Regions from separate parts of the Mesorhizobium sp. L-2-11 genome, predicted to be linked through region 1. Evidence: predicted binding sites of a transcription regulator. Region 1 holds the regulator's gene; each other region holds the start of a gene.
What was found. The regulator PhoB, encoded in region 1, activates phosphate uptake and scavenging genes when phosphate is short. The targets are predictions, from matches to a motif close to TGTCATNNANCTGTCAT.
Positions count from the first base shown of each region.

Region 2: JG739_RS04685 (alkaline phosphatase D family protein) is a predicted target of PhoB. The motif match lies at 2,616-2,632, and genes of this name have one in related genera.
Region 3: JG739_RS03100 (PhoX family protein) is a predicted target of PhoB. The motif match lies at 2,627-2,643, and genes of this name have one in related genera.

Region 1 is NZ_AP023257.1:1,246,253-1,253,836, forward strand. Features, by position in the region: gene pstC (phosphate ABC transporter permease subunit PstC) at 76-1,464, shown strand; gene pstA (phosphate ABC transporter permease PstA) at 1,457-3,070, shown strand; gene pstB (phosphate ABC transporter ATP-binding protein PstB) at 3,083-3,898, shown strand; gene phoU (phosphate signaling complex protein PhoU) at 3,935-4,642, shown strand; gene phoB (phosphate regulon transcriptional regulator PhoB) at 4,659-5,348, shown strand; gene JG739_RS06020 (ROK family protein) at 5,568-6,815, opposite strand; gene xylF (D-xylose ABC transporter substrate-binding protein) at 7,081-7,584, shown strand, end outside.
Region 2 is NZ_AP023257.1:981,530-989,113, forward strand. Features, by position in the region: gene ppa (inorganic diphosphatase) at 1-313, shown strand, start outside; gene JG739_RS04675 (TetR/AcrR family transcriptional regulator) at 592-1,197, opposite strand; gene JG739_RS04680 (MFS transporter) at 1,278-2,561, shown strand; gene JG739_RS04685 (alkaline phosphatase D family protein) at 2,704-4,272, shown strand; gene typA (translational GTPase TypA) at 5,019-6,848, shown strand; gene JG739_RS04695 (IS4 family transposase) at 6,940-7,584, opposite strand, start outside.
Region 3 is NZ_AP023257.1:660,198-667,781, forward strand. Features, by position in the region: gene JG739_RS03095 (GNAT family N-acetyltransferase) at 1-511, shown strand, start outside; gene JG739_RS03100 (PhoX family protein) at 570-2,558, opposite strand; gene JG739_RS03105 (hypothetical protein) at 2,764-3,102, shown strand; gene JG739_RS03110 (phosphatase PAP2 family protein) at 3,222-3,923, shown strand; gene JG739_RS03115 (helix-turn-helix domain-containing protein) at 4,118-4,387, shown strand; gene JG739_RS03120 (SulP family inorganic anion transporter) at 4,511-6,232, shown strand; gene JG739_RS03125 (CHAD domain-containing protein) at 6,283-7,230, opposite strand; gene JG739_RS03130 (CYTH domain-containing protein) at 7,227-7,584, opposite strand, start outside.

The sequences.
Region 1 (7,584 bases):
AGCACAAAGCGCGGGATCACAGGTCCCGTGCTTTGAGCCGGTGAATGACCGGCGGTCGAGGGGACGTCCCGAATCATGGTCGGTTATCTCGTTGTTCTTCTGTTGGTCCTGGCCGCTGCGGCCTATTGGATCGGCCGGACCCGCGCCATTGCCAGTGTCAATGGCGAGGTCGCGCGACTGCATTCGCTGCCTGGCCAGCATGGCATGTTTCTGGCGCTTTTTGCTGCCGGTCCGGCGCTGCTTGCGATCGTGTTGTGGTCGCTGGTGACGCCGGGAATCGAATCGTCGATCATTGCCGACCGCTTCTCCTCCGAGTTGTCGGGAATGGGCGTCCCGCAGGTCGAAGCTTTCATCCGCGACGCTCGCGCGATGGCCTTTGGCGGGCTTGTCGGCTTCGCCGATCCCACGAAAGAGGCGGCCGCCGCCCTCTACAAATCGGTCCATGCGACCAGCACCTGGATCATCTGGACCGTCGCGCTCGTGCTTTCCGCGTCCGGATTTTACTGGGCCTATTCGCGCATCGCACCGGCCTACCGGGCGCGCCACGTGGTCGAGCGCATTCTTCGCGCATTCTTGATCGCCTGTTCGGTTGTCGCGATCCTGACGACGATCGGCATCGTCCTGTCGCTTATCTTCGAGTCCCTGCGGTTCTTCCAACAGGTGCCGTTCTACAAGTTCCTGTTCGGCACGCATTGGTCGCCGCAGAGCGCCTTCACCGGCGCGGGAGCCGAGGCCGGGGCGGTCAACGAGGACATTTTTGGCATGGTGCCACTCTTTGCCGGCACGTTGCTCATCACCTTCATCGCTATGCTGGTGGCTGCGCCTATCGGGCTGATGGCCGCGATCTACCTTTCGGATTACGCCTCCAAAAGCGTCCGCGCGGTCGCAAAGCCGGTTCTGGAAATCCTCGCCGGCATTCCGACCGTCGTCTACGGCTTCTTCGCCGCGCTGACGGTTGCGCCTTACTTCCGCGGCATCGGCGAAAGCCTGGGCCTCAACGTCGCGTCTGAATCCGCGCTCGCCGCAGGCGTGGTCATGGGTATCATGATCATTCCCTTCGTTTCCTCGCTGTCCGACGATGTGATCAACGCCGTCCCGCAATCCCTGAGAGACGGTTCAGCCGGCCTTGGCGCGACCAAGTCGGAAACCATCCGCAAGGTGGTCCTTCCCGCTGCCCTTCCGGGCATCGTTTCGGCGATGCTGCTTGCCGTCAGCCGCGCAATTGGCGAAACAATGATCGTCGTCATGGCGGCGGGGCTGGCGGCAAACCTCACGGCCAACCCGCTCGAAGCGGTCACCACCGTGACCGTGCAGATCGTGACGCTGCTGGTGGGCGATCAGGAGTTCGACAGCGCCAAGACGCTTGCAGCCTTCGCACTCGGCCTGGTGCTGTTCTGCATCACGCTTACCCTCAACATCGTCGCTTTGCGCGTCGTCCAGAAATACCGAGAGCAATATGACTGATGCGATCTCGTCATTCGGCGCCGTCGGACGGCCGGTCAGTATTCATACCGACGATGCCGCGAAGGCGCGGCTGAAGGGCCGCTACCGCACGGAAACGTGGTTCAAATGGCTTGGCGCCGCAGCTGTCGCGTTGGCCGGTTTGTTCCTTGTGCTGCTCCTGTCGACGATCGTCACGCAGGCGATTCCTGCGCTGCGGCAGAACTATGTGACGCTGCCGATCGATCTTTCGGCGGCCAAGGTCGACCCGGCGAAACTCGATGAGGTGAATTACGACGCCATCGCTCAGGAAGCGCTTACGGCAAAATTTCCTAATGTGACGAGCCGCCAGGACAAGCGCCTGCTGCGCGGGCTGATTTCCACCGGCACAGGCGTGTTCCTGCGCAAGGATATTGCGGCTGATCCGGGGATGCTCGGAGGAACGGTGGACTATGCGGTTCCACTTGACGATTTTGCCGACCTCTACCTCAAGGGTTTGCTTGCCGACGTCGGTTCAGACGAAGCGATTTCGACAAGCGTCACGCCTTCGCAAACCAGCGGCGACATCGATCTGACCTTCGGCGACGATGCCATGCTGGCGCTGGCGCGCGGCCATGGTGCGACCGAGGGGGAAAACGGCATGCTCACGCTGACAAGCGGCGCGTCGTCGCTGCTGGTCGCGTTCAATGGCGGCACGGTCAAGCTGACCGCGCTGTCGCCTGCGGCCAACGGTACAGTGATCGCAAAGGGCACGGTGATCGAGGCGCTGGACAGCACGGCGCCCGCCGCGAGCGGCCAGGCATTCCTGCGCGTCATCGAGACGCCGGAAGCATCGCGAAAGATTTCGGACAAGGTGATTGTCTGGCTCGACATGCTGAAGAGCGCCGGCCTGATCGAAAGCCGGTTCAACTCGATCTTCTTCTTCACCGGCGCAAGCCGCGAGCCGGAACTGGCCGGTGTCTGGGGCGCGGTCGTCGGATCGTTCCTGACCATGATCGTAACGCTGGCCATCGCCTTCCCGATCGGCGTTTCAGCGGCGATTTATCTTGAGGAATTTGCGCCCAGGAACCGGCTGACGACGATGATCGAAGTGAATATCAACAATCTGGCGGCGGTGCCTTCGATCGTCTTCGGCCTGCTTGGGCTTGCCGTATTCCTGAATTTCTTCGGCATGCCGCGCTCAGCCCCGGTGGTCGGCGGCATGGTGCTGGCGCTGATGACCCTGCCGATCATCATTATCGCCTCGCGCGCTTCGCTGCGCGCCGTGCCGCCGTCGATCCGCGAGGCGGCGCTCGGCATCGGAGCGTCCAAGGTCCAGACGGTATTCCATCACGTCTTGCCGCTGGCGATGCCGGGCATCATGACCGGCACCATCCTCGGAATGGCGCATGCGCTGGGCGAAACCGCGCCGTTGCTGATGATCGGCATGGTCGCCTTCATCGTCGACATTCCCGGCGGCTTCACCGATCCCGCGACGATCCTGCCGGTGCAGATATTCATGTGGGCGGATTTCCCGGAAGCCGGGTTCCAGCAGAAGACTTCGGCGGCGATTTTGATTTTGCTGGTGTTTTTGGTCATCATGAATGCCATCGCGGTGATACTGCGCAGGCGCTTCGAGCGGCGCTGGTAAGGAGTAGAGGATATGAACTTCATGACGGAAGCCGGCGTCGAGCAGAAACTGAGCAGCGCAACCAACGCCCCTTCGATCAAGATGAAGGGCGAAAAGGTCTCTGTTCACTACGGCGAGAAGCGAGCCCTGTTCGACGTCGATCTCGATGTCCGCGAGCATCAGGTGACGGCGTTGATCGGGCCATCGGGCTGTGGCAAGTCGACGTTCCTGCGGTGCCTGAACCGAATGAACGACACGATCGATATCGCACGGGTGAGCGGCAAAATCACGCTCGACGGCGAGGATGTCTACGACCCGAAGATCGATGTCGTCGAGCTGCGGGCCCGCGTCGGCATGGTATTCCAGAAGCCGAACCCGTTTCCGAAGTCGATCTATGAAAACGTCGCCTACGGTCCGCGCATTCACGGCCTGGCCAGGAGCAAGGCCGAGTTGGACGGCATTGTCGAATCGAGCCTCAAGAAGGCCGGCCTGTTCAACGAGGTCAAGGATCGCCTGCTCGAGTCGGGTACCGGTCTGTCCGGCGGACAGCAGCAGCGCTTGTGCATCGCCCGCGCCATCGCCGTGTCGCCGGAAGTGATCCTGATGGACGAGCCCTGTTCGGCGCTCGATCCGATAGCCACCGCCCGCGTCGAGGAACTGATCGATGAACTTCGCGAGAACTACACGATCGTCATCGTCACCCATTCGATGCAGCAGGCGGCGCGCGTGTCGCAACGCACGGCGATGTTCCATCTCGGCTATCTGGTCGAGGAGGGCGCGACCGACAAGATGTTCACCAACCCCGACGACAAGCGCACCCAGGACTACATCACCGGCCGGTTCGGCTGAGCGGGTCCGGCGAATTTCGAACACGAGGACAGCACCATGGGTGAACACACCGTCGCTTCTTTCGACGAGGAACTGGAGCATATCGACCGCCTGATCCGCGACATGGACGAGCTCGCCGCCGCAATGGTCGCAGCTTCGATCCGCGCGCTGCTCGCGTCGGACAATGCGATGGCGCAGCGCGTCGTCTCGGACGACGCCATCATGGATGCGCGGCAGCGCGAGCTCGACGACAGCGCCATCACGCTTATCGCCAAGCGGCAGCCGATGGCGCAGGATCTGCGCGCCGTGGTTGGCGCAATCCGCATGGCCGGCGATCTCGAGCGCATCGGCGATCTGGCCAAGAATATAGCCAAGCGGGTCAGCGCAGTCGGGCAGAGCGCGACGCCGCGGAATCTGTCGCACGGTATCGACGCGATGGCGGATCTGGTTCTTGTGCAGCTCCGCGGCGTGGTCGAGCACTATGTGGCGCGCGATGCCGGCGCGTTGAAGGAACTGCGCGCCGACGACCAGAAGATCGACGTGAAATACACGGCGGTTTTCCGCGAGCTCCTGACCTACATGATGGAGGATCCGCGCAACATCACCGCCTGCACGCACCTTCTGTTCTGCGCCAAGAATCTCGAGCGTATCGGCGATCATGTCACCAACATCGCCGAAAACGCCTACTTTGTCGTGACCGGGCAGCAATTGCCGGCGGATCGCCCGAAGCTCGACGAAACGACGATGTCGGCGCCGGCGACATGACAGGAGTGACCGGCCGATGATCGCGCCGCGCATCATGGTGGTGGAGGATGAAGAGCCGCTGGGCGTCCTCCTCCGTTACAATCTTGAATCCGAAGGCTATCAGGTCGAGGTGGTGACGCGCGGCGACGAGGCCGAAATCCGGCTGCAGGAAAACGTGCCCGATCTTTTGGTGCTCGACTGGATGGTGCCGGCGGTTTCCGGCATCGAGCTTTGCCGGCGCCTTCGGGTGCGTCCCGAAACCGAGCGGCTGCCGATCATCATGCTGACCGCGCGCGGCGAGGAGAGCGACCGGGTGCGCGGCCTTTCGACCGGAGCCGACGATTATCTGGTCAAGCCGTTCTCGACACCGGAATTCATGGCCAGGGTCAAGGCGCTGCTGCGCCGCGCCAAGCCGGAAGTGCTGTCCAGCGTGCTCAAGGTCGGCGACATCATGCTCGATCGCGAATCGCACAGGGTCTATCGCAAGAAGAGCGAGATCCGGCTCGGGCCGACCGAATTCCGGCTGCTCGAATTCATGATGCGGCATCCGGGCCGGGTTTTTTCGCGCAGTCAGTTGCTCGACAATGTCTGGGGCGAGACGATCTACATCGACGAGCGCACGGTGGACGTCCATGTCGGCCGGTTGCGCAAGGCGGTCAACAATGGTCGCATGCCCGACGTCATCCGCACCATCCGCGGCGCAGGCTATGCGATCAGGGAAGACTAGGTTCCTCGGCGCGGAAGTTCTGACAGGTCGGGCGTACTTGCGTTGGCGGATCGCAGGCCTTCGCGATTAGCTGAAACGCCCATCGCTTCGTCATCCTTGGGCCGAGCAAGCCCTGCTTCGCCCTGGGATGACGAAGTTGGGAGGATTTCGGCCAATCCCGAATGTCTGCGATGGTCCAAGGAACCAACGGTGGATACTCCGGTACTCTTTCGGGTCAATTCAAGCCACGTCTCTCCTGATCGTGCCGGACTTCCCTTGTGCGCCGGGCGCGAAAATCTCCTGGTCGACGAAGCTCAGCGCCCGCATGGCGCAGCCTTCGCGGATCAGCGGCAGCTCGTTGGGCTCGGTGTCGAAGGAAATCGAACCCGAATGCTGGCCGCCGGCGGTCTGAGCAATGGCCTCGCGCAGCGCCGGCTCGATCAGGTCGAAGGCGGCAGCGCTGGCGCCGACCATGGCCACCGGCGCCGGATCGATCAGCGCGAACAGGCTGCCGAGCCCGAAGCCGAGCGCTTCGCCGGCCTTGCGGTAGGCTTCGCGCTCCGGTCCGTCCGTCTCGCGCGCCCGGGCCGCCAGGGCCCGCATCTCGGCGTCGCTGATATCGGCGACCGGCTCGGCGTCCTCGCTCAATTGCCTTGCGTTGCGCCAGATGGCGTAATTGCCGGCATAAGCCTCGACGCAGCCGCGCCGCCCGCAGCGGCAAAGCGCGCCGCCCGGCCGATGGATCATGTGGCCGAATTCGCCGCCTGAGGAGTGGGTGCCGGTGAACAACTCGCCCTTCAGCACCAGCCCCATACCGATGCCGTGCGAGAGCAGGATGGCGATGAAATCGTCACGGTAGCGATCCGGGTGGCGCCAGCGCAGCGCTACGGCCATCATGTTGCAGTCGTTCTCCATGATGGCCGGGATGCCGAACTCGCGTTCCAGAATGTCGGCGAAGGCGATGTTCGTCTGCGGCGTGATCGGCGACCACAACATGGCGCGCGCATGGGAATCGGTGATGCCCTGGATCGCCAGCGCGATGCGGGCGACGCTTTGGACGTCGAGGTCGGGATCTTCGAGCCGGCGCCGGACGATGGCGATACATTCGCCGATCAGCGCGTCACGCGACATGGTCAGCGTGTCCAGCCGGCGTTGTTCCTCGGCGACCACTTTTCCGGCATAATCGATGACGGCGACCGACAGGAAATTCAGCGACAACACAACTGTCAACACCGCAGCGGCTTGCGGATTGAGGCTGAGGCCGACCTGCGGCCGGCCGCGTTTCAGCGAAACCGTCTCGCTCGCCTTGCTCTCGGCCAATATGCCTTCCTGGATCAGGTCGGAAGAGATCGCCGATATGGTCGAATGGCTGAGGCCGGTGATTGCGGCGATCTCGGTCCGCGACGGCTGGCCTGCGCGGCGCACCGCCGAAATCACCATCGCCCGGTTGCGCCGGCGCAAATCGTCATGACGGATTCCAACCGACATTTTTTGTTCCTCCTCATTGCCGCGGCCGCTCTTGAATCGGAAGCCGTCGGTAATGTCCGACAAATACTGGCAGAAGCAGAAGGGGCTGTCATTGTTTATTCCGAGCCTCGAAAAAAAGCCAACAGGACATCAAGACCCATCAGAATCGGTGTTGACAGTGCTTCGGCGTTGGACCAGTATTTTTTCGAGGCTCGAAAAAATACGAGCCTTTGTGCCGGCCTTCGGGCCAGTTGGTCGCGCCGCACGCGGCGCAGGGAGGATTATCATGAAGAGATTCGCAGCCGCCATTCTGGCGGGAGTCGCCATGTCGTTGACGCTCGCGTCGGCCGCGCAGGCCAAGGACAAGGTCATTGGCGTTTCGTGGTCGAACTTCCAGGAAGAGCGTTGGAAGACCGACGAAGCCGCCATGAAGGCGGCGATCGAGGCCGCCGGCGACAAATATATTTCGGCTGACGCACAGTCCAATCCCGGCAAGCAGCTGACCGATGTCGAGAGCCTGATCTCGCAGGGCGCCAACGCGCTGATCATCCTTGCGCAGGATGCCTCGGCCATCGGTCCGGCGGTGCAGAAGGCGCTGGACGAAGGCATTCCGGTCGTCGGCTATGATCGGCTGATCGAGAACAAGGACGTTTTCTATCTGACCTTCGACAACCAGGAAGTCGGCCGCATGCAGGCCCGCGAAGTGTTCAAGATGGCGCCGGAAGGCAATTACGTCTTCATCAAGGGCTCGGGCGCCGACCCGAATGCCGATTTCCTGTTCGCTGGCTCC
Region 2 (7,584 bases), 260 kb from region 1:
CTGCAACACGCGCGCGCTGGTGCCGGGCTGCGTCATCAATGTGCGGCCGATCGGCGTGCTGGTGATGGAGGACAATTCCGGCCTCGACGAAAAGATCATCGCGGTGCCTTCGCCCAAGCTGACGCTGCGCTACGAGAACGTCACCGAATACACGCACCTGCCAGACATCACCCGCCAGCAGGTGCAGCATTTCTTCGAGCACTACAAGGATCTCGAACCCGGCAAATGGGTCAAGATCGAGGGCTGGCACGACGCCGCCTATGCCAAAAGGATGATCGTCGAGGCGATCGAGCGGGCCAAGGCAAGCAAGTAGCCGAAACGCCTGAAATTTGCGGGCAAACCCCGGCGTAGCGCCGCCCCTCATCCGCCTGCCGGCACCTTCTCCCCGTGAACGGGGAGAAGCCCGCTGACCTCGACCTTGGCACCCATTCAGCAGCTGGTGATTGGCGAAACCACTCATGGCGGCGTCTTTCTCCCCGTCACTATACGGGGAGAAATGCCCGGCAGGGCAATGAGGGCAGCGTCGGCCTGCAAAGTGTTACAGCGTCCTTTGCGCATCCGGAAGAACGCGCGGCGCTGTAATGCCAAACGCTATTTCTTCAAGCTCGCTTCGATCAGCAGGTCGGCGTTGCGGGCCACAGACTTCGCCGGTCCGCCGGCACCGAACAGCTGGCCGCTGATATAGGCGCCTTCGATCAGAAGCAGCAGCCCATCGCCCAGCGTATCGGCGTCGCTGGCACCCATCGCCGCCGCCATGGCGCGCAGGCGTCGGCGCAATTCCTGCTTGTTGGCCTCGCTCACCACGCGGGCCGGGTGGCCCCGTTCGGGATATTCGACGGCCGCATTGGTCATGCCGCAGCCGCGATAGTCGGGCTTTTGCGTGCGCTTGCCGATGCGTGTCAGGAAGGCGGCGATCTGCGCGCGCGGATCGCCGGGATGGGCAGCCACCGCCTCGTCGAAGCGGGCCCAGAACTCGAGGTCGAATTGGCGGAGGTAGGAGGCGGCCAATTCGTCCTTGGACGGAAAGCTGCGATAGAGGCTGGGCTTGGTGACGCCGGCGCGCCGCACGATCTCGTCGACGCCGATCGCCCTGATGCCTTGCCGGTAGAACAGGTCGCGGGCAACGCGAAGAATTTTTTCGCCGGCGCGGGGCGGGGTTACTTCATCGGCTTTGATCGTTGGCTCAATGCTTTTCATCTAGGACGCGCCGTTGCCTGCTTGACAATGTTACCGATCGGTACGTACGTTGGTGCAATCGCAACGTACCGGTCAGTAACATGATAGTCCAATCCCGCCCGTTTGGCCAGCGCTATGCATTTGTCGTGGTGGCCGTCATTTTCCTGTGCCTGCTGATCGCGGCAGGCTTGCGGTCGGCGCCGGCCGTCATGATGCTGCCGCTGGAGGAGACTTTCGGCTGGCGGCGCGATGTCGTCTCGCTCGCCGCGGCCATCGGCATCTTCCTCTACGGCCTGACCGGACCGTTTGCCGCGGCCCTGATGGAACGGATCGGGCTGCGCCGCACGCTGCTGGCGGCGCTGGTGCTGATGTCGGGCTCGACGGCGCTCAGCCTGTTGATGACTCAGCCGTGGCACCTGCTTCTCACTTGGGGCGTATTCTCCGGCGTCGGTTCCGGCGCGGTCGCCACGGTGCTCGGGGCCACCATCGTCAATCGCTGGTTCAAGACCAATCGCGGCCTGGTGATGGGGCTGATGTCGGCCTCCGCCGCCACCGGCCTGCTGGTGTTCCTGCCGCTGCTCGCCGCGCTCGCCCAATCCGGCGGCTGGAAGCCGGTCGCCATCGCCATTGCTGTCGCCACCGCCTGCCTGGTGCCGCTGGTCTGGCTGCTGGTGCCGGAACGTCCGTCCTCGATCGGCATGGTGCGCTACGGCGCGGACGTCGACGACGTGCCGCCGGTTCCGCCGGCCTCGCAAGGCAATTTTCTCATGCACACGCTCAGCACGCTGCGTCGTGCCGCCGGCACGCGCGTGTTTTGGTATTTGTTCGCCACTTTCTTCATCTGCGGCTTCACCACCAACGGACTGGTCGGCACGCACCTGATCGCGTTTTGCGGCGACATGGGCATAGGGCAGGTGCAAGCCGCCGGCCTGCTGTCGCTGATGGGCATCTTCGACCTGATCGGCACGACGCTGTCGGGCTGGCTTACCGACCGTTTCGACCCGCGCAAGCTGCTCGGCGTCTATTATGCGATTCGCGGCCTGTCGCTGATCTATCTACCTTATTCCGGCTTTTCGTCGACCAGCCTGATCATCTTCGCCGTGCTCTACGGATTGGACTGGATCGCCACCGTGCCGCCGACGCTCAGGCTGTCGAACGAGGCGTTCGGCGACCGCAGCGGGCCAATCGTCTTCGGCTGGATCGTCGCCGGCCATCAGGTGGGTGCGGCGGCCGCCGCCTTCTTCGGCGGCACCATGCGTGAATTGCAGGGCGATTACGAGCTTGCCTTCCTCATCGCCGGCATGACGGCAATAGCCGCAGCCTGCATCTCGCTGTTGATCAACACCAACCGTCCGGCCTTCGAGCCGGAACCGCAGGCGGCTTGAGTTGTGACGGCTGGCGCTAATCTCCCCCCTCAAGGGGGGAGATCACCTGTTCAGTGTAATAAAACCTTCATGGTTTCGAGATGTGCGTGAAACATTGAGGCTGGACCTTGGCGGCGACGTTTAAGCCATCCAGGAGACAGCCATGAACAGGATTTCACGCCGCGCTTTTGTCACGTCGGCGAGCGCCGCCGGCCTCGTCGGCATATCGGGCTTCGCGTTTCCCTATTATTCGCGCGCCAATCAGCGGCCCGCCTTCACCCATGGCATCCAGTCGGGCGACGTCGACGCCACCAGCGGCGTCGTGTGGACCCGCACCGACCGCCCTTCGCGTGTCATGTTCGAAGTGTCGTCGACGGAAAATTTCGCCAACGCCGTCCGTCTTGCGCCGCTCGATACGTCGCCGGCCAGCGATTACACGGTAAAGCGGCTGCTCACCGACCTCGCCTCCGACCAGGACATCTTCTACCGCATGATCGCGGCCGATCTCGCCGACATCAACGCCGTCTCCGAGCCGATCGTCGGCCGCTTCCGCACGGCGCCGGCCTCGAAGCGTGATATTCGGTTCGCATGGTCGGGCGATACCGCCGGCCAGGGCTGGGGCATCGACGACACCGGCATGAAGACCTATGCCACGATCGGCAAGCATACGCCCGACTTCTTCCTGCATTCCGGCGACACCGTCTATGCCGACGGCCCGATGAAGGACGAGGTCCAGCTTGCCGGCGGCAGCAATTGGAAGAACAAGGTCCTCATCGACGAAAAGCGCAAGGTTGCCGAGACGCTGGACGAGTACCGCGGCCAGTGGAAGTACAACATGATGGACAGACATGTGCTGGGGCTCAACGCGATCTGCCCGACCTTCTACCAGTGGGACGACCACGAGGTGGTCAACAACTGGTCGGATTCGAAGGATTTGGGCGCCGACGACCGCTACTCGGAAAAAAACATTCATGTGCTGGCGGCACGCGCGGCACGTGCCTTCCACGAGATGACGACGATCCGCTACGAACCGTCGGAACCCGGCCGCGTTTATCGCAAGATCGCCTACGGGCCGCTGCTCGAAGTGTTCTTCCTCGACATGCGTTCCTATCGCGGCGCCAATGGCCCCGGCATGCAGGATGCGGTGACGCCGCAATCGCGCATTCTGGGCGAACAGCAGATGAAGTGGCTGAAGCGCGAACTGGCAAACTCCAACGCGACCTGGAAAATCATCGCCGCCGACATGCCGCTCGGTCTCGTCGTCTGGAACGACGCCACCAAAAAGGCCGGCGCCGAGGCCGTCAGCAATGGCGAAAATGGCCCGGCCAAGGGCCGCGAACTGGAAATTGCCGACCTGCTTCGCTACATAAAGAATGCCGGCGTCACCAACACCGTCTGGCTGACCGCCGACGTGCACTATACAGCGGCGCACTACTACAATCCTGACAAGGCGCAGTTCCAAGACTTCAATCCGTTCTGGGAATTTGTTTCCGGTCCGCTCCATGCCGGCACCTTTGGACCCAACGATTTCGACATGACCTTCGGCCCGGAGCTGAAATTCATCAAGGCGCCGACAGCCGAGCAGGGGCAGAACCTGCCACCCTCGGCCGGCCTGCAGTTCTTCGGCCTCGTCGACATCGACGGCGCCACTGAACAGATGACGGTGCGGCTGATGGATCGCGACGACAATGAACTCTACAAGGTCACGCTCGATCCGGTGCATTCGGCGTGAGAGAATGGTTTCAATAGTGGCCAAAACGCAGGCGGGCCAGCGCCCCCTCTGTCCTGCCGTCTTGGCCAAAACTTGGCATCTCCCCCACGCGGGGGGAGATTGGCAGCTTGGGCGCTCCGCTCGCGCCTGCAACGTTGGAGGTTGGCGAAAGCGGCGGCGACGTCCGATCTCCCCCCTCGTGGGGGAGATGCCCGGCAGGGCAGAGGGGGGCGTGAAGGCTCGCAGCGGAACGGGATCTCGGGATGACTACCGCCGGGCGCGTCGTCAATCTGGATAGCAAACGGCCGGAATATTGGGCCAAACAGCGCGGTCGCAGTTGGCGGCCTCCTGCCTTTGCTTGAAGGCGGCGCTAACCGGCCCGGTCACCACCGGGTCGACGCCATCGGGAGCATCGGCAAACAACTGCTCCGCCGTTCGAGTGTCGGACGGCAGGGCAGGCCGTGCCTCCTTCGACCTCGCGGCTGACTGTGCCACGCCTGCCGCAAGCAGAACGGCGAGGGCAGCCCATGCAAGGATTGGCCAGTATCTGATGCCAGTTTTGCTCATGAAATTTGAACTGTCCCGACAGTGAAAGGTTCCGCTTTGGTTAATAATTCAATTTCACACCAAGACGCTTAAGATTTGGTGACCATGTATTTGGTGGCACGCCTCCTCTTTCGCAATTGCGAAAAACCCTGTATGAGCCGCCCAACCGAAAGAGGCAGCGCCTTTTGGCCTGCTGCCTGCAACGCTCCCGAGACCACAACATGAAAATTCGTAATATCGCGATCATCGCGCACGTCGACCATGGGAAAACCACCCTCGTCGACCAGCTCCTGAAACAGTCCGGTTCGTTCCGCGACAACCAGCGCGTCGCCGAACGCGCCATGGATTCGAACGACCTCGAAAAGGAACGCGGCATCACCATCCTGGCCAAGGCGACCTCGGTCGACTGGAAGGACACCCGCATCAACATCGTCGACACCCCCGGCCACGCCGATTTCGGCGGTGAAGTCGAGCGCATCCTGTCGATGGTGGATTCGGCCATCGTGCTGGTCGATGCCGCCGAAGGGCCGATGCCACAGACCAAATTCGTCGTCGGCAAGGCGCTCAAGGTCGGATTGAAACCGATCGTCGTCATTAATAAGATCGACCGGCCGGACGCCCGCCACGTCGAGGTGGTCAACGAAGTATTCGACCTGTTTGCAGCGCTCGACGCCACCGACGAGCAGCTCGACTTCCCGATCCTTTACGGCTCGGGCCGCGACGGCTGGGTCTCGGAAAACCCCGAAGGCCCGAAGGACCAGGGTCTGGCGCCGCTGTTCGACCTCGTCGTCAAGCACGTGCCGGCGCCGACCGTTCATCCCGGCCCGTTCCGCATGATCGGCACCATCCTGGAAGCCAATCCGTTCCTCGGCCGAATCATCACCGGCCGCATCGAATCCGGCACGCTGAAATCCAACCAGGCGGTCAAGGTGCTGCATCATGACGGCACCCAGGTCGAAACCGGCCGCATCTCGAAGATCCTGGCTTTCCGCGGTCTTGAGCGCCAGCCGATCGACGAAGCGCAGGCGGGCGACATCGTCGCCATTGCCGGGCTGTCGAAGGGCACCGTCGCCGACACGTTCTGCGACCCGTCGGTGACCGAGCCGCTGCATGCCCAGCCGATCGATCCGCCGACCGTGACGATGTCGTTCCTCGTCAACGATAGCCCGCTGGCCGGCACCGAGGGCGATAAGGTGACCAGCCGCGTCATCCGCGACCGCCTGCTGCGCGAGGCCGAAGGCAATGTCGCGCTGAAGATCGAGGAATCGCCGGACAAGGATTCGTTCTTCGTCTCCGGCCGCGGCGAATTGCAACTCGCCGTGCTGATCGAGACCATGCGCCGCGAAGGGTTCGAGATCGCCGTGTCGCGGCCGCGCGTCGTCATGCGGCAGGGCGACAATGGCGCATTGCTCGAGCCGATCGAGGAAGTCGTTATCGACGTCGATGAGGAGCATGCCGGCGTCGTCGTGCAAAAAATGTCGGAGCGCAAGGCCGAGATGGTCGAATTGCGCCCGTCGGGCGGCAACCGCCAGCGCATCGTCTTCCACGCGCCGACGCGCGGGCTGATCGGCTACCAGTCGGAACTGTTGACCGACACGCGCGGCACGGCAGTCATGAACCGGCTCTTCCATGCCTACGAACCTTACAAGGGTGAGCTGCCGGGCCGCACCAACGGCGTGCTGATCTCCAACGAGCAGGGTGAATCAGTGGCCTATGCCATGTGGAACCTGGAAGACCGCGGCCCGATGGTCATCGATCCGGGCGTCAAGGTCTATCAGGGCATGATCATCGGCATCCATTCACGCGACAACGACCTCGAAGTGAACGTGCTGAAGGGCAAGAAGCTGACCAATATCCGCGCCGCCGGCAAGGATGAAGCAGTTAAGCTGACGCCGCCGATCCGCATGACGCTGGAACGCGCGCTGGCCTGGATCCAGGACGACGAGCTGGTCGAAGTGACGCCGAAGACCATTCGCCTGCGCAAGCTCTATCTCGACCCGAACGAGCGCAAGCGTTTTGAGAAGTCGGCGAAAGTGGTCGGCGCGGCGTAAGCGCGATGTCTCATTGAAGGGAGGTCGGCGCTGCCCCTCATCCGCCTGCCGGCACCTTCTCCCCGTGAACGGCAGGGCTGTCCGGGGAAAGTTATTCATAAATGAAGGCCATCTGATTGGGAGAGGCTCGGTCCCTTGGTCGGCTTGGATTGACCGGTGGCGGCTTATCGATGGTGTGCAGTTTCCGCCGCCCGAACAAGTATTGAGCGACCAGTTCTGTGAACCTCAAGATAGGAATAGTGACGCGGCGGGTGCGCGCGACAATGCGCAGCAGCGCAAAGGCGATCATTGCGGCAAAGAGTTGCAGGCGGATTGCATTGCCGTTGTTGCCGAGGAACTTGCGGATCTTGAGGTGCTGCTTGATCCATCGGAACAGAAGCTCGATGTGCCAGCGGCCTTTGTAAAGCCGTCCAATCTCGACGGCAGAGCGCTCCAGATCGTTGGTCAAAAGCGTGATGGTGTCGCCCGTTTCGCGCTGAACGCGCAGGCGACGCAGCCGCATCGGCAGCTTGCAAGCAGCCTTGCTGACCAAGCTTACCTCACTGTCTTCCACAACCAGGAAGCCGTCGCCCTGCGGCTCGGCTATAGGGCGATCACGCAGCAGCGCCAGCCTCATGTTGGATTTGGGCCGCGTCACGAAGATCGATCCGGCTTCGGCGATCGCCGTCCACCAGCCATAATGGCAGTAGCCCTTGTCGAACACGTAGGTCGCTCCAGCTTCGATCGTGATCTGGCG
Region 3 (7,584 bases), 590 kb from region 1:
AGGCGAGAGTGCGATCCTGCTTCAGGCGGACGCCATTGCTCTGCCCGCGGAACTTTCGGCGACTTCGACCGCGCCCGGGGTTCAGATGATTGCCGAGCGGCCATTGCAGATGGTCTCCGACAAGCGCGTGCAACGTCTGACGCGAGACGATGCAGCTGAGATGCTCGCCTTGGCATCGGTCACCAAGCCTGGCCCATTCACGCTCGAAGCCTTGAGCCTCGGCGATTTTTGGGGCGTGAAGATCGAGGGCCGACTTGCGGCAATGGCCGGCGAACGCATGAAGCAACCCGGCTATACCGAACTTAGCGGGGTGTGCTCACATCCGGAATTTCGGGGCGGTGGCCTGGGCAAGCTGCTGTCGCTGTTCGTGGCAAACCAGATAGCGGCGCGCGGCGAAATTCCCTATCTCCACGCCTATGCCAGCAACACCACGGCCATAGGATTATACGAGTCCATTGGCTTCAGGTTGAGAAGCATGATGAACGTGGCCGTGGTTCAGCGCGCCGAATGAAAGGAAGGATTTCGTATCGACGAAATCCTTCCTTGGCGCTGCCAGCGCTTGCGGCGAATCAGACAGCGATCTTGCCACCGCCCTGTTTGGTGATGGCGACGACCGACGGACGCACCGGCATGTCGGGCTTGAAGTCGGGCCAGCGGGTCGATGGGTCCTCATAATAGGAGGGACGGCCAAAAGCCTCCCAGTCCTCGCCGCCATCGGCCGGATGCTGGACCGCGACGAAGGCGGTCTGGTCGTCGGGCGTGAACAGCGGGCCGCAGAGTTCGGCGCCGATCGGCACGCGGAAGAACAGCTTCGATGTCGCCCGCGCCTCGCCTTCGGTATCGACCGCCCACAGGCCATCGGTGCGGCCGGTCGCCTTCGGGCCCTGGCCATCGGTCGAGACCCAGAGCCGGCCGGCCGCATCGATGGCGCAATTGTCCGGCATGCCGAACCAGCCATTGGCGGTCGTCGCGGTCGAGAAGGTGGCGCCGACTTCGGCCACCGAGGGATCGCCGCATTTCAACATGATTTCCCACTTGCCCTTGGTGGCAGTGAAATCGCCACCATCCTCGACAATCTCGATGATGTGGCCGAAAGCGTTTTCGGCGCGCGGGTTGGCGGCGTCGACCTGCTCCGTCTTGCGCTTCGAATTGTTGGTCAGCATGACGTAGACCTTGCCGGTCGTCGGGTTGGGCTGAATATCCTCGGGGCGGTCCATCTTGGTGGCGCCGAGAAGATCGGCGGCAAGCCTTGTCCCGATCAGCACGTCGGCCTGGCTGGCAAAGCCGTTCTCGGCGGTCAACGGACCCTGGCCGTGAACCAGCGGCAGCCATTCCAGTGTACCGTCCTCGGCGAATTTGGCGACGTAGAGCGTGCCGTCGTCGAGAAGATCCATGTTGGCGGCGCGGTCCTCGGCGTTGAACTTGCCGGCCGTGACGAATTTGTAGACATAATCGAAACGCTCGTCGTCACCTTGGTAGAACACCACACGGCCATCCTTGGCGACGACCGATTCGGCGCCCTCATGCTTGAAACGGCCCATGGCAGTGCGCTTCCGCGGCACCGAGGTCGGATCGTTGACATCGACCTCAACGACCCAGCCGAAGCGATTCGGCTCGTTGGGCTCCTTGCCGATGTCGAAGCGGTCGTAATGCGCAGCCCATTCGTAGGCGCCTTCGGGAATCCCCATGCGCTTGTAGTTGGCGGCTTCCTTGTGGCCTTCCTGCAGCTCGCCCGAGAAATACCCGTGTATGTTTTCCTCGGCCATGATGTAGGTGCCCCAGGGCGTGACACCGCCGGCACAATTGTTGACGCTGCCGAAGACCTTGGTGCCGGTCGGATCGGCACTGGTCTTGACCCGGTCATGGCCGGCGACGGGGCCGGACAGCGCCATTTCGGTGTTGGCGGTGATGCGGCGATTGAGCTTGCTGTCGCGCACCACCTGCCATTTGCCTGATACCTTGCGAATTTCGACGATGGTGCCCCCATGCGCGGCTATCTCGATGTCGACCTGTTCCTTGCTCAGCGGGGCCTGCTTGGCCTCGCCATCGACGATGGTGACAAGGCCCGGGAACATCAGATGCGGATTGGTGTACTCGTGGTTGACCACCAGCAGGCCATGCTCGGCTGAGCCGTCGATCGGGATAAAGCCGACATAGTCGTTGTTGTAGCCAAACTGCCTTTCCTGCGCCGCCGCCGACTGTTTTGTCGGATCGAAATCCGGCGAATCGGCAAACAGCGGATCGCCCCAGCGCAACAGCACGTCGGCGTCGTAACCGGCGGCGACATGGTGCTTGTCGTCGACGCCTGCCTCAACCTCGTCGAAACTGAAGACCGAGCCGCCGCCGGCGCGGGCATCGTCGGCGAGGATCAGCGCGAGCGGGCTGACGGTGGCGGCGATGGCGGTTGCGGCGAGCGATCCCTGCAGAAAACCACGGCGCGAGAATCGCGCGGCGATGATTTCGCCCATCGTCTGGTTGTCGGTGGGATTGGTTCCTGGCCCATCGTTTTCCTCGAGCAGGCTGGTGCGGAAATGGGCGTCGGGGCGATGTTCAGTCATGGGGGCTTGCCTCTGGCTCTTTGGGATGGCTGGAGCGTGTTGCTTGACTGACCGCGTATCGCCAGCAGATCACAGTTTGATGACGTTGCCGGCCAATTTCCAGCCCCGATCTCATGTCTTTGATCAGGCCGCTTGACCGCGACCGACGCTTCCGAAACAAGATCTGCGACAGGCGCGGAAGCACTGCTTCGGGAGGAACAAAAACGTGAGTTTCTGGGGACTGGGGCAGCTCGGCATTTCGACGGTGATCTTCCTGCTGGCGGCGACGGCGGCCAAGCAATGGGGGCTGGCGCCGAGCCTCGGCAAGATCGTTCTGACTCTGGCGCTCTATTCAGCGGGCAATCTGATCATGCTGCGGCTGATCCGTGAGTTCGGCATGTCGGTGTCGTTCAGCCTGTCGGCGGTGATCCAACTGGTGTCGGTGAACGTGGTGGCACTGGTGTTCTTCGGCGAGCGCGTCAATTCGTTGCAGGCCACCGGCATCGTGCTCGCCGTCGCAGCGGTGGCGCTGATCACGCTCGGACCCTATCTGCAAAAACTGTAACTGCGCATGATCCCGAAAAATCGGAATCGATTTTCCGAAAGGATCATGCGCAAAAATCAAAGTGCTACAGCGTCCTTTGCGCGTCCAAAAGGACGTGCGGCGCTGTAGGACGATGGCCGATGAAGAATACCGCAAACAAGCTGCTCAACTGGATCGAGTTCCCGGTGCTTTTGGCCGGACTGGTCATCGCCGGCGGACTGTGGGGGTTCGAGGAATTGATGGAGGTGGCGCGAGACACCACGCCGCACGCCTTCGACACGGAAATCATGCTCGCCTTCCGTGAAGCGGGACAGCCCGACAATCCGATCGGACCGCCATGGTTGGAAGGGACGATGCGTGATATCACCAGCCTCGGCAGCGCCATCGTGCTCGGGCTGATCACTGTGGCAGTGATCGTCTATCTGCTGCTGATCCACAAGCCGGGAGCAGCGTTTCTGGTCTTCGTCGCAGTGGCTGGCGGGCAGGCCCTGTCGAGCGTGCTGAAGCTCGGAATCGATCGGCCGCGCCCCGACCTGGTCTCGCATCTTGCCGACGTGGCGACGCTTTCGTTTCCAAGCGGCCATGCGATGCTGTCGGCGGTGACATATTTGACGCTGGGCAGCATGGCGTCGCGTTTCCTGCCTGGGCGAACGACCAGGATCTATGTGCTGGCACTTGCCGTGCTGACAACACTGCTGGTCGGCATCAGCCGCGTCTATCTCGGCGTTCATTGGCCATCGGACGTGCTGGCCGGCTGGTGCGCCGGCTTCGCCTGGGCGATGCTGTGCTGGCTGGCCGCATGGGCGTTCCAGCGATGGCGCGGGCAGACCGCCGGCGCCTGAACCGCCCCGTTCCGAACGACGATTCGCCTAATCTCCTCAATGTTGCGGCGGCTGGGGCTTGCTGGTCCAGCAGGCGCAGGCTCGCCCAGGATGCAACCAGGACGTGTGCATGTCTGACATGTGCATCATGATGCTTGAACCATCACAATGACGGTATTATACATGGGAATGCATTCAGACGGGGTTTTTAGCCGATGATCACTGCCGCGCAGATGCGCGCCGCAAGGGCGCTGGCCGGCATCGATCAGAAGACGCTCGCCGAGCGCGCCGGGGTTTCGCTTCCAACCATTCAGCGCATGGAAGCGAGCGACGGCGTGGTCAGGGGCGTGGTCGATACGCTGATGAAGGTCATCCAGGCCCTCGACGAGGTCGGCGTGGAGCTGATCGGCGAGAACCAGGCCAGCGAGCGCGGCGGCAGGGGGGTACGCCTCAAGCCGGTCGTGCCGCAGAACCCGCCAGCCTGAGCCGAAATAGTCGCGCGACGGGGACCGCCGACAGTCCTGCCGACGATCCCGCCGCCTGCTTGGTTTTACGCATGCACCAAAACCGCTGATTGGGCGGCACGGATCAGGAGCGGAAGGCAGTCCATGGATCGAACCCGGCGGGCAATTCATCAACCGGCGCAGCCGACATTTTCCGAACTGTTCACGCCGAAGCTGGCGACGGTGCTGCGCGAAGGCTACACATCAGAGCACTTCAGGGCCGATGCCATCGCCGGACTGACCGTGGCCATCGTGGCGCTGCCGCTGTCGATGGCGATCGCGATCGCATCGGGCGTGTCGCCGGAGCGCGGGCTCTACACTTCCATCATTGGCGGGTTCCTCGTCTCGGCGCTGGGCGGCAGCCGTTTCCAGATCGGCGGGCCGGCGGGCGCCTTTATCGTGCTGATGGCGGCAACCGTGGCACGGGTCGGCGTCGACGGCCTGCTGCTGGCGACGATGATGGCCGGCGTCTTGCTGCTCGTCATCGGCTATCTCAGGCTTGGCACCTACATCAAGTTCATTCCCTATCCAGTGACCGTCGGCTTCACCGCCGGCATCGCCATCATCATCTTCTCCGGCCAGATCGTCGAGCTGTTCGGGCTGAAACTCGCCGGCAAAGAACCTGGACCGTTGGTGCCGAAGCTGATGGCGATCGGCGAGGCGGCCGGCACGATCAATCTCGCCGCCACCTTCGTCGCTCTGCTGACCATCGTCGCCATTGCCCTGATGAAGCGGTGGCGGCCGAAATGGCCAGCCATGCTGATCGCCATCGGTCTGGCGTCGCTTGTCGTGGCGCTGTTTTCGCTGCCTGCCGAAACGATCGGCACGCGCTTCGGCGGCATCCCGCGCAGCCTGCAAATGCCGGCCTTTCCGCCGATCAGCTTCGACAGGATGATCGACGTCCTGCCGGACGCCTTAGCCTTTGCGCTGCTCGGCGCGATCGAATCGCTGCTATCAGCGGTGGTCGCCGACGGCATGACAGGAAGGCGGCACCGCTCCAACTGCGAACTGGTGGCGCAAGGTTTTGCCAACATCGCGTCCGCCCTGTTCGGCGGCATCTGCACCACCGGCACCATAGCCCGCACGGCGACCAATGTGCGGGCCGGCGCGCATGGACCGGTTTCGGGCATGATCCACTCTGCCCTCCTGCTTGCCCTGATGCTGGTGGCGGCGCCGCTGGCCAGCTACATCCCGCTTGCAGCGCTTGCCGGCGTTCTGGCGGTGGTGTGCTGGAACATGTTCGAGAAGCAGGCCTTTGCCACGCTGCTGCGTGCCTCGCGCGGCGACGCGCTGGTGCTGATGGCGACATTCCTGATCGTCATCTTCCGCGATCTCACCGAAGGCATCGTCGTCGGCTTCGCGCTGGGCTCGATCTTGTTCATCGACCGCATGGCCAAGAGCATTGCGGTCGAGCCTGATCAGGGACTGGTGCAGGACGATGTCGCCGACAGAACCGGCGCCGCCAGCGCATACGATTCCAGCGAAGCCAGCGATGCCGACACCGTCGTCTACCGGATTTCCGGCGCCTTCTTCTTCGGCGCCGCCTCGACCGTCGCCACGGTGCTGGACCGCATCGCCGACCAGCGCAAGAACTTCATCCTCGACTGCTCGGCAGTGCCGTTCTTCGATTCAACGGCGGCCAACGTCATCGAGAGCGCTGCCCACAAGGCGAGGCGCGCCGGCGTGCGCTTCATCATATCAGGTGCTTCGCCGCAGACCCGCCGCATGCTGATCAACCACGGCGTCAAACGGCCGCTGGTGACATACGCCGCCTCGATCAGGGACGCGCGAGCGCAGTTGAAGAATGCCGCGCCGGGCGAGGTCTAAACCTCTCCTCATCGTCAGCGATGTCGGACGGATACCAACGCAAGCACCGGTCAGGCAGCGGCGCCGGGCGCGCTGGTGTCTTCGTGCGGTGCGGCGGCAAGATCGGTGCGTGCCTTGCGCGCGAGTTTTTTTGTCGAGCGCCTGGGCCTGTCGCCGAACAGATCGGCTGCCGCCGCGAGACAGGTCTTTTTCAGGCTTTTCTCCGAGCGCCTCAGCAGCTTGCTCAGCAGTCGCGTTTCCTGAGGAGAGCCGAGCGGCCGCTCGCCGGCATCGAGAAGCGTGCGCAAGACGAACACATCATGCAGTTCGCCCAGTCTTTCGCCGAGTTCGTCGACCGCCTTGCGCCGGGCCTTGATCGGCGTCGGCCACAGCCTTCCAAGCAGCGACAGATGCATTCCGTGAGTCTTTGCCGCCTTGCGCAGATCGTGGAAATCGTCGGCATCACCGCGAGAGCCTGCCTTGTCCAGCGCCTTTTTGGCGCGACGCAGAGTGACGCGGGCGCCTTCGGCAAGCACGTCGGCGGCCTGTTCGGGCTGGTCGGGCAAGGCTAATTTATCGATTCGGCTGATGCCGTCCTCGCAAGCGGCAGTCGCGGCAGCTATCGCGGCGCCGAGGCCAGCTCCATCATGCAATTCGTGCTGGCGCGCCACCAGCGTGTCGCGAACGGCATCGAGACCGCCACCAGCGCTTTGCTCGGGAAAGTTTTTTGCCAGCCGGTCGATGGTTTCAATCAGCGCGGTCGCCTCGCGCGGTTCGGCAAGCAGGGCAGCCACCTCTCGGTAGCAATGGTTCTCGGTACTGCAAAATATTTCGTCTCCGGGGCGGACCAGGCGCAGCAAGGCACGTATCTTCTTCAGCCGCCTGCGGCATTTGTGCAGCGCCTGCTCCGGCCTGTCACGCGCCGCGTCCAGATGGACGAGCGCCTTGCCGATCTCCTCAGCGAGGATGCGCCTGACCTCGCCGGTCAACGGCAGGCGCGGATCGATGCGGTAGCTCATGCGGCGATCTCCGGAATTCCCTCGAGGGCGAGCGACGCGTTGTAGAACCTGTGCTCGCCGGTGACTTCGCGGCCGAGCCAATCTGGCAGCATTTCGCCCTGCACGTCCTGCGGCGTCTCAAGCTCGGCGACCACCAGACCGCTAAGCATCCCGCCGAAGACATCGACTTCATAGAGATGGCCGCGATGCCTAACATGGTGGCGTGTCTTCTCGATGACACGACCGATGGCGAAGGCCAGCATCTCTTCCGCATCCGCCAGAGCGATTGGATATTCGAATTCGTCGCGTTCGCGGGCCTTGCTGCCGAATTTGAGCGTCAGCTTTGCCGAGGCGCCGTCGCTGATGCGCACGCGG